3 regions of the Streptomyces sp. NBC_01006 genome follow, and region 2 is predicted to be linked to each of the others. Evidence: riboswitches for the same ligand, from Rfam matches in the RefSeq annotation. Region 2 holds a riboswitch; each other region holds the start of a gene.
What was found. Region 2 has a riboswitch for cyclic di-AMP ahead of OG509_RS15595 (transglycosylase family protein). Riboswitches for the same ligand answer to the same signal wherever they lie in the genome.
Positions count from the first base shown of each region.

Region 1: it holds a riboswitch for cyclic di-AMP, as region 2 does, so the genes downstream of both, OG509_RS28080 (M23 family metallopeptidase) here and OG509_RS15595 (transglycosylase family protein) in region 2, are expected to answer to the same signal.
Region 3: it holds a riboswitch for cyclic di-AMP, as region 2 does, so the genes downstream of both, OG509_RS30780 (peptidoglycan DD-metalloendopeptidase family protein) here and OG509_RS15595 (transglycosylase family protein) in region 2, are expected to answer to the same signal.

Region 1 is NZ_CP108700.1:6,133,790-6,137,053, reverse strand. It holds gene OG509_RS28090 (HPr family phosphocarrier protein) at 1-5, shown strand, start outside; gene OG509_RS28085 (GntR family transcriptional regulator) at 190-855, opposite strand; gene OG509_RS28080 (M23 family metallopeptidase) at 1,012-1,806, opposite strand; cyclic di-AMP (ydaO/yuaA leader) riboswitch at 1,819-1,978, opposite strand; gene OG509_RS28075 (M16 family metallopeptidase) at 2,163-3,264, opposite strand, start outside.
Region 2 is NZ_CP108700.1:3,452,155-3,455,418, forward strand. It holds gene eno (phosphopyruvate hydratase) at 1-543, opposite strand, end outside; gene OG509_RS15595 (transglycosylase family protein) at 864-1,568, opposite strand; cyclic di-AMP (ydaO/yuaA leader) riboswitch at 1,571-1,741, opposite strand; gene OG509_RS15600 (transglycosylase family protein) at 2,024-3,061, opposite strand; gene OG509_RS15605 (cytochrome P450) at 3,164-3,264, opposite strand, start outside.
Region 3 is NZ_CP108700.1:6,786,875-6,790,138, forward strand. It holds gene OG509_RS30770 (aspartate aminotransferase family protein) at 1-300, shown strand, start outside; gene OG509_RS30775 (tyrosine-protein phosphatase) at 328-1,146, opposite strand; cyclic di-AMP (ydaO/yuaA leader) riboswitch at 1,425-1,633, shown strand; gene OG509_RS30780 (peptidoglycan DD-metalloendopeptidase family protein) at 1,638-2,636, shown strand; gene OG509_RS30785 (SGNH/GDSL hydrolase family protein) at 2,803-3,264, shown strand, end outside.

The DNA of each region.
Region 1 (3,264 bases), 2.7 Mb from region 2:
TCTGACCCTTCGGGTTCACCCCGAGCACACGAAGAAGCCGCGGCCACCACCGGTAATCCGGTGGCCGCGGCTTCTTCGTTCTCCCGGAGCCGGGTGAGCCTTTTCGGGAATTCATCGCACACGCGCAGGACGAGATCCCATACCGCGCGAATTCAGCCGCGGCCCTCACTCTTTAATACGCGGCTTTTGTTAATGCGGACCGCTCGCCGTGTTTACGGCATGTTGCGAAGTCCTCACCCGCAGCCGGTGCGCCCCGGCCGCGCGGTCCGCGTGGATCGCGGTCAGCGCCCGGGCCCGCTCGGCGTCCCCTCGGGCGACCGCGTCCACGATCGCGCCGTGCTCCGCCCACGAGTCCACCGGTCGGGCCGGCGCCTCCACGGCGTACATCCAGGCGACCTTGTGCCGCATCTGCGTGAGCAGCACGATCAGCCCGGGGCTGCCGGAGGCCTGGGCGAGGGTCTCGTGGAACCAGCCGCCCAGGGACCGCAGGTCCTCCCCCTGGCCCCGCCTGGCCCGCTCCTGGCCGAGCCTGACCAGCCCGCGCAGTACCTTGAGGTGGCCCTCGGTACGCCGCCGGGCTGCGCGCGCGGCCGCCAGCGGCTCCAGCAGCAGCCGCAGCTCCAGGAGATCGGCCGCCTCCTGCTCGGTGGGCTCCGCGACGCAGGCGCCCGCGTGCCGCCGGGTGGTGACGAAGCCCTCGGACTCCAGGGTCCGCAGTGCCTCGCGGACGGGGACGCGGGAGACCCCGTACCGGCGGGCCAGCTGTTCCTCCGTCAGCCGGGCGCCCGGCTCGAAGACCCCGGAGACGATGTCTTCGCGGATTGCCGTGCATACCGCGTGCGCAGGAATACGCAAGTCCGGACCTCCGCCTATTACCGAATGCCGACTGTCGTACGGGGACTCTATTGCACCGGGCGATAAATTCCGAGCGCGGGCGGGAATGGCAGATGTTTACGGCCAACACGAAGGCCCCGGCTCGGGGAGCCGGGGCCTTCGGTGAAGTGCTGCGGGTCAGACGTTGACGCCGTGCTGGCGCAGGTACGCGACCGGGTCGATGTCCGAGCCGTACTGGGCGCCGGTACGGGCCTCGAAGTGCAGGTGCGGGCCGCTGGAGTTGCCGGTGGAGCCCGACAGGCCGATCTGCTGGCCGGCGGTGACCTGGTCGCCGACGGAGACGCTCAGCGAGGACATGTGGCCGTACTGCGTGTACGTGCCGTCGGCGTGCTTGATGACGACGTTGTTGCCGTACGCGCCGCCCCAGCCGGCCTCGACCACGGTGCCGATGCCGACCGCGTGCACCGTGGTGCCGGAGGCCGCGTGGAAGTCGATGCCGGTGTGGCTGCCGGAGGACCACATGCCGCCGCCAGCGTGCCACTGGGTGCTGATGTAGGACTCGTCGACGGGGGCGACGAAGGTGTTGAGGCGCTTGCGCTCCTCCTCGCGGGCGGCGCGCTCGGCGGCGTCGCGCTCGGCCTTCGCCTTCTCCTCGGCCTTCTGCTTGGCCTCGGCGGCGCGCGCCTTCGCGTCGGCCTCCGCCTTCGCCTTGAGGGCCGCGGCCTCGGCCGCGTGCTCCTGGGCGTCGGCCTGGGCCTCGATCTGGCCCGGGAGGTCCTCGGCCGTCACGACGGCGTTCAGGCCGGTGTCCTCCATGGAGGGGGCCTTGTCCGTCGCGGCGAACGCCGGGCCTGCGAGGGAGCCGACGACACCGGTGGTGGCGAGGGCGGCTATGCCGGCGTAACCGGCGGTCTTGCGGCTCAGACGACTGGAACCACGGTGCTTACCGGCGGCACGACTGCCAAACGCCATGAAGGGGTTGATCCTTTCCTTCCTTCTCGCCTACCGGGTTAGCTGACGGGTTCGGAGCAGGAAGGTCTCCTACGGGCCCCCTCTGACGAGGCGGTCCGATTCACCCCAGGGACACATGTGGGTCCCCGGCTCCCCAGGCTCGCGCCTGACGGGGACTCGGCGATCGCTGCCCGGTGCCGCGGATGCGGCGCGTACAACTGACGGACAGCACGGCCGACGCTAGGCGGATCATCAGTCAATCGCCAAACAGACACGCGTTTTTGTTGCATACGCCACACCCCATACGAGCAACCTCTTCACGAAACAGACAAAAGGGGCCCCGGCGGACAAGCCGCCGGAGCCCCTTGGAATGTCCGTCAGTTGGTGACGACGGTGACCTCACCGATCCCGAGCGCCCGCACCGGCTCCTCGATCTGCGCGGCGTCGCCCACCAGGACCGTGACCAGGCGGTCCACCGGGAAGGCGGCCAGGACGGCCGAAGTCGCCTCCACCGTGCCCGTTTGGGCCAGCTGCGCGTACAACTGCGCCTGGTAGTCGTCCGGAAGCTCCTGCTCGACCTGGTCGGCGAGCGTGCCGGCGACGGCCGCGGCCGTCTCGAACTTCAGCGGGGCCACGCCCACCAAGTTCTGCACCGCCACGTCCCGTTCGGCGTCGGTCAGGCCGCCCTCCGCCAGGGTGCGGAGCACCTTCCAGAGGTCTTCGAGCGCCGGGCCGGTGTTGGGGGTGTCCACGGAGCCGCTGATGGCGAGCATCGAGGCGCCCTTGCCGTCGGCCGTGGAGCGCAGCACCTGGCCGAAGGCGCGCACGCCGTACGTGTAGCCCTTCTCCTCGCGCAGCACCTTGTCCAGGCGCGAGGTGAGGGTGCCGCCCAGGCAGTACGTGCCGAGCACCTGCGCCGCCCAGACCCGGTCGTGCCGGTCCGGCCCGATCCGGCCGATGAGCAGCTGCGTCTGGACCGCGCCGGGCCGGTCCACGATGACCACGCGGCCGGTGTCGTCGGCGGTGACCGGCGGGACCGGGAGGGGCTCGGCGGAGTTGCCGGTCCAGGTGCCCAGGGTGTCCCCCAGGACGGCGTCCAGGTCGATCCCGGTCAGGTCGCCGACGACCACCGCGGTGGCGGTGGCGGGGCGTACGTGGGCCTCGTAGAAGGCGCGTACGGCCGCGGAGTCGATCCGGGCGACCGTCTCCTCGGTGCCCTGGCGCGGCCGGGACATCCGCAGGGTCGGCGGGAAGAGCTGCCTGGAGAGCTCCTTGGCGGCCCGGCGCTGCGGGTTGGCCAGCTCGTGCGGGATCTCGTCGAGCCGGTTGCGCACCAGCCGGTCGACCTCGCTGTCGGCGAAGGCGGGTGCGCGCAGCGCCTCGGCGAGCAGGCTCAGGGCCTTGGCCAGCCGGGAGGCCGGGACCTCCAGGGAGACCCGCAGGCCCGGGTGGTCGGCGTGCGCGTCGAGCGTGGCGCCG
Region 2 (3,264 bases):
CAGCGCCTCGGAGAAGGACTCCGCGCCGATCGGGGCGATCATGAACTCCTGGATGTCCACGTTGGAGTCGGCGTGCGACCCGCCGTTCAGGATGTTCATCATCGGAACGGGCAGCAGGTGCGCGTTCGGGCCGCCGAGGTAGCGGAAGAGCGGAAGGTCCGAGGCCTCCGCCGCGGCGTGCGCGACGGCGAGGGACACGCCGAGGATGGCGTTGGCGCCGAGCGAGCCCTTGTTGTCGGTGGCGTCCAGGTCGAACATGGCCTGGTCGATCAGGCGCTGCTCGGTGGCGTCGTAGCCGACGAGCTCCGGGCCGATCTGCTCGATGACCGCGAGGACGGCCTTCTCGACACCCTTGCCCATGTAGCGGTTGGGGTCACCGTCGCGGAGCTCAATGGCCTCGAAGGCACCGGTGGAGGCGCCGGACGGAACTGCAGCACGGCCGGTGCTGCCATCGTCGAGGCCCACCTCGACCTCGACCGTGGGGTTGCCTCGGGAGTCCAGGATTTCCCGGGCTACGACGACGTCGATGGACGGCACGAGCATCTCCTTCTGGGATGTGACGCTGGGTGTGCGGTGGCGTGTCGGGCCGTGGGACGGCCCCGCCGACTAGAGCCTAACCGCCTCCGGGCACTCGGTCGGCCGACCGCCCGCCTCCTGGGACGAAAAAGGGCCCGAATACCCGCCTTCCGGGACATAGGGCTCTCGCCTGACGGCACATCGGAGCGGACCGGGGCCGGTCACGGGCCGGTCCGGAGCCGGTCCGGGCCCGGGAAACGCCGCCGCCCGGCGCGTGAGGGGAAGACGCGCCGGGCGGTCGGGCTGCCGCGGCGCCGCACGGGCGGCCGCGGTTGTTACTGCAGGATTCAGCTGAGCTTCAGCTTCTGACCCGGGAAGATCAGGTCGGCGTCCGAGACGATGTCCTTGTTGAGCTCGAAGAGCTTCTCCCAGCCACCCTTGACGCCGTTGGCCTCGGCGATGGTGCCCAGGGTGTCGCCGGACTTGACCTCGTACGAGCCGTTGCCGGTCTTCGGGGCCGGGGCCTCGGAGCGCTCGGAGCGGGTGACCGGGGCGGGGGTCTCGCGCTTCGTCTCCTTCTTCGGCTCGGTCTTCTTCGGCTGGGTCTTCTTGGTCTCGGTCTTCGTCTCCGTCTTCTTCGGGGTGTCGGTCGTACCACCACCGGTGTAAGAGGAGTTGGAGAGGCCGACGCCGCAGGACGGCCACGCGCCCTTGCCCTGGCCCTTGAGGACCTTCTCGGCGATGGCTATCTGCTGCGACTTGGAGGCCTGGTTGGCCTGCGCGGCGTACGCCTTGCCGCCGTACGCGGCCCACGTGGAGGACGAGAACTGCAGGCCGCCGTAGTAGCCGTTGCCCGTGTTGATGGACCAGTTGCCACCGGACTCGCACTGCGCGACGCGGTCCCACTCGGAACCGGTGGCGGCGGAGGCCGAGCCGGCCGCCATCAGGGGGGCGGCGACGGCGACACCGGCGACGCCGGCGAGCGTGACGATGCGAGCGGTCCGCTCGATGGCGGTGGCGCGACGGTGCTTGCCCTTGCCGGAATTCAGCATGGAGTTCTCCTCACCGACGCCTGCGAGGTGAGCTGTCGGGTTCGGGCTGATGAGTGCCCGGCCGTGCGACTGGCGCACGACTTAACCCCTAGCCGGTTCCCCGGCCGTCTCTCAACGGCCGCTCCCGGCGCCTACCTTGGTTCCCCCGCTCCTGCCTTCGGCGCTTGACGCGACGAGTGTTTCCTCCGTCCGCCGGCAGGATTCGGCGATGCGGTCGAAGGAGCCCGCGGTGGCGGGCGACTCAGAAGGTAGACAGGTCTCTCCCCGATGTTCAACGAGGAACACCGGGGAGAAACGGCCCCTACTTGCGCCCCCCTCATGGGCGTTTGCGCAGGTGAGGACGGGGTTTGCGGAAGGCTCCAGGCGGGACACGCCAGTTGACCTGAAGAGACACATGTCTCACTTGCAGATAACGGACATTCAGCCTTTTACGGGTGTCCGAAGTGCCGCTATTTCTAACTTAGATCCAGATTCTGACCGGGCTTGATCAGGTTGGCGTCATTGCCGATGACCTGCTCGTTGGCCTGGTAGAGCGCGTTCCAGCCGCCCTTGACCCCCTTGGCAGACGCGATGGTCGCCAGGCTGTCGCCCGCCTGGACCGTGTACGAGGGCTCCGACGCCGCGTCAGACCTGACGGGCACCTCAAGAGCGGGCGTACCACGGTGCTTGCCGGTGCCGGAGGGGTCCGGGATGCCGGCCGGGTCGGTGGTGGCGCCCGGAAGGCCCGGGGCCGACGGGGCGGTAGGGGCGGTCGGGTCGGCCGGGTTGACCGGAGCCTTCGGGTCCGTCGGGCTGCCGGGCGTGGTCGGGCTCCCCGGGGCCGTCGGGTCGGCGGGCGCCGTCGGGGTGCCCGGGGTCGTCGGGTCGCCCGGGAGCACCGGGGCGCTCGGCGAGGTGGACGGCGCGTCCGGATCGGGCATGACGGGCAGTCCGCTGTTCGGCGCGAGCGGCGCCGGCGGAATCGTGAAGACCGGGTCCGGAGCCGGGGTCGGGGCACCGAAGTCCCGCGCCTTCGCGCCGGAGCCGCCGGCCGGGACCGAGTCGTCGGGGCGCGAGGCGCTCGGGGCGATCGGGCCGAGCGTGCCGGGCAGGCCCGGGTCCACGGCGGCCGCGGGGCCGTGCTGGGTCAGTCCGGCCGACTCCGAGCAGTGCCCGAAGGCCTGGGCGCCCTGGGTGCCCAGCACGCGCTCGGCGACGGCGATCTGCTGCGAGCGGCTCGCGAGGTCGGGGCGCGCGGCGAATTCGAGGCCGCCCGATGCGTTCCACTGTTCCTGCGTGAACGAAAGTCCGCCGTAGGACCCGCTGCCGGAGTTGGCGCTCCAGGAGCCGCCGCTCTCGCACTCGGCGACCTTGTCCCACGTGGAGGTGTCTGCTGCGCTCGCGCCGGTGGCGGCGAGCAGCGGCAGGGCCAACGCGGAACCGGTGACCCCGGCGGTGACGACTATCGCGGGTACCTGGCGGGGGCGTCTGTGGCGGCCGTTCCCGGAACGCATGAGCTGCACCTTTCGCATAACGGCTGGGTAACGGCAGAACCTAGCCTTCTTAGCACGTCAGTAACAACTCTTGACGGGGGCTGACTTACGGTCAGGGAGCGTTCAGGGGTTTCGGGGTGTGAACTTGACGGGAAGAGTTCGCAGGCCACGCATGATCAGACCCCCGCGCCAGCGAAGCTCGTTGGGCGGAACTGCGAGTTCCA
Region 3 (3,264 bases), 3.3 Mb from region 2:
TTCGGGCGGCCGTCCTCGCTCGGGCTGCGCAGCCGGTGGGCCATGCTCCAGGCGGCCCGCAAGGGGCTCTTCGCGCAGATGGTCGTGGTGCCGCTGCTGCAGAAGCACCGGATCCTGACACAGGTGTCGGGCGACCATCTGGAGGTCATCAAGCTCATCCCGCCGCTGATCGTGGACGAGGGGGACGTGGACCGGTTCGTCGGGGCCTTCCGCGAGGTCATGGACGAGGCGCACGGCGGGGGCGCCCTGATGTGGGACTTCGGCAGGACGCTGGTGAAGCAGGCCGTCGGCGGCGGCTGACGGCCTGCTCCTCTTCGCGGGGGCGGCTCAGTCGAGCAGCCGGTCCCGCAGCCGGCCGAGGGTCTCGGGCGTGAGCCCCAGGCCCTCGGCGAGGTACCGGTCGACCCCGCCCCAGTGCTGGTCGATGGTGTCGAAGGCTCCCGTCAGGTACTCGGCGCGGGCGTCGAAGAGCGGCGCGAGCAGCTCCATCACCTCGGGGGAGCGGGCCTCGGGCGCTTCGCTGCCGCGGCGCACCCGGTATCGGCGGTGCGGGGCGTTGGACTCCAGGTAGTCCGCCACGATCGCCTCGCGCTCGACGCCCAGCGCGAGCAGGGTGACGGCGATCGACAGGCCGGCCCGGTCCTTGCCGGCCGCGCAGTGCATGAGCGCAGGGACGCTGTCCTCGGCGAGGGCGTGCACGACCCGGCTGTGCTCGGCGGTGCGGTTCTCGATCATCGCGCGGTACGAGTTGGCCATCCGCTCGGCGGCCTTCCCCCCGCCGAGGAGTCCGCGGAGCTGTTCGACGCCGCCGTCGCGGACCATCTTCCAGAACTCCTTGCCGTCGGCCGGATCCGACAGCGGGATGTTGACGTTCCGTACTCCGGGGAGCTCGACGTCGGGCCCCTCCAGGGCGTGGTCGGCGGCGTTGCGGAAGTCGAAGACGGTGTGCAGGCCGAGCGATGCGAGGAATTCTGCATCGGTTTCGGTGGCATGTGCCAGATGTCCGCTACGGAACAGTTTTCCCGGCTTGACCGTCCGCCCGTCGGTGGTCGGGAGGCCGCCCACGTCACGGAAGTTGCGCACTTCCGCGAGCTCGGGCTCCGGTACGGGCTCCGTCCGCGGGGGCCGGGGTATCTGCTGGGTCACGGGAACTCCTCCGCATCGTCGTGGTCTGTCCGAATTGCACTGCTTGGGACCAACTTGCCATAACCGGAGGCGAGATCGGGCGCGGCCCCGTGAGCCAGATCATACGGTGACCGTGAGTGCCTGATCGTCGAAGCGGAATGGCCCGGCCGGGGCGGTTGTCGGCGCCGGGGAATTGACGGAGGGTGACCGGAATTCCGGCGGATTCCGGCTTCTGTGAATCCGTCAGGAAATTCGTGGCTTGTTCGGTGCGGCTCAACTCGATTACCTTCGCGATCGATCCGGATGGACCGCCGAATCCTGCCGCCGTCCGGAAACCGCACCCGACTATTCACGCGCGCGGCAGGAGCGGGGGAACCAGGTAGGCCGCTGTTCCCGATCATTCGCATCGGAGCAGCTCGGGGTGAAGCCGTCCATGTTCTGTTCATGTACGGCCGGACATCTCCAGTCCGAACCCGACAGCTCACCTCGCAGGCGACGGAGAGGAATTCGCCATGCCTGCAAAGGGTAAGCACCGACGTCCCAAGTCCCGTTCCATGGCGCGCGGCTTCGCCGTCGCGGGCACCGGCGGTGCGGCCCTCGCGCTGCCGCTGCTGGGCGCGGCCGGCGCCCACGCGGCCGGCGCCCCGGCCGCCGCACCCGCAGCGGCTCCCGTGCAGGCACCGCAGCTTCCGGCGGCGCTCCAGGCCGCGCCCGCCGCCGCCGAGCAGGGCTCGCCGGCCACTTCGGCCGTCTACACGGTCGTGCCGGGTGACTACCTCTCCAAGATCGCCCAGGACCGCCACCTCTCGGGCGGCTGGCAGCGGCTGTACGCCGACAACCGCGAGGCCGTCGGCGCCGACCCCTCGCTGATCCACCCCGGGCTGAAGCTGACCCTCGACGCGAAGGGCGAGGCGGCCCCGGCTCCCGCGGAGAAGGCGGCCCCGGCCCCGGCGAAGAAGTCCTCGGACTCGGGTGCGGACTCGGCCTCGGACGCCAAGGGCTCCACGGATGCCAAGGGCGCCGCGGACGCCGCGCCGGCCCCCGCCGCCGCGCCCGCCAAGAAGAACACCGCCGCCAAGCCCGCCGCCGGTACGGTCAGCGCCGCCGGTTTCGTCGCCCCCGTCAGCGGTGGCGGGATCTCCACCCAGTACAAGACCCCAGGCGCCATGTGGTCCAGCGGTTACCACACCGGTGTCGACTTCATCGCGAGCTCCGGCACCACCGTCCGCGCCGTCGGCGCGGGCACCGTGGTCTCCGCCGGCTGGGGCGGCGCGTACGGCAACGAGGTCGTCATCCGGCACGCGGACGGCAAGTACTCCCAGTACGGCCACCTGTCCCAGCTCTCCGTCTCGGTCGGCCAGAGCGTCACCGGCGGCCAGACCATCGGCCTCTCCGGCTCCACCGGCAACTCGACCGGCCCGCACCTGCACTTCGAGATCCGCACCGGGCCGTCCTACGGCTCGGACATCGACCCGCTGGCCTACCTCCGCTCGAAGGGTGTGAGCATCTGACGGCTTCCGCCGTCGGAGAGGCAGCCGGACACGTGAGGCCGGGACCCGAGGGGGGTCCCGGCCTCACGCGCTGTTATTCCGTACCGACCGGGTGGTATAGATCACGGTCCGTCAACCCCTGCCTACGGTGGCGTAGGTCACGTGCCGGGGTGAAGGATGTGTTCTCGTGGCAGCGACGAAGACGACACTCAAGACCATCGGCTCGTACGCGGCGATCGGGGACAGCTTCACCGAGGGTGTGGGGGACCCGGGGCCCGGGGAGACCTTTCTCGGCTGGGCGGACCGGCTGGCCGTACTCCTGGCCGATCAGCGCGAGGAAAACGAATTCAGGTACGCGAACCTGGCCGTGCGGGGGCGCCTCCTCGACCAGATCGTGGCCGAACAGGTCCCCCGGGCCAAGGAGCTCGCACCCGACCTGGTGAGCTTCTGCGCGGGCGGCAACGACATCATCCGGCCCGGCAGCGACCCGGACGACGTGGCGGAGCGGTTCGAGGCGGCGGTCGCCGACCTCACCGGAGCCGTCGGACAGGTCATGATCACCACGGGCTTCGACACCCGCGGTGTTCCGGTCCTCAAGCACCTCCGGGGCAAGGTGGCGACGTACAGCGCGCACGTGCGCGCCATCGCC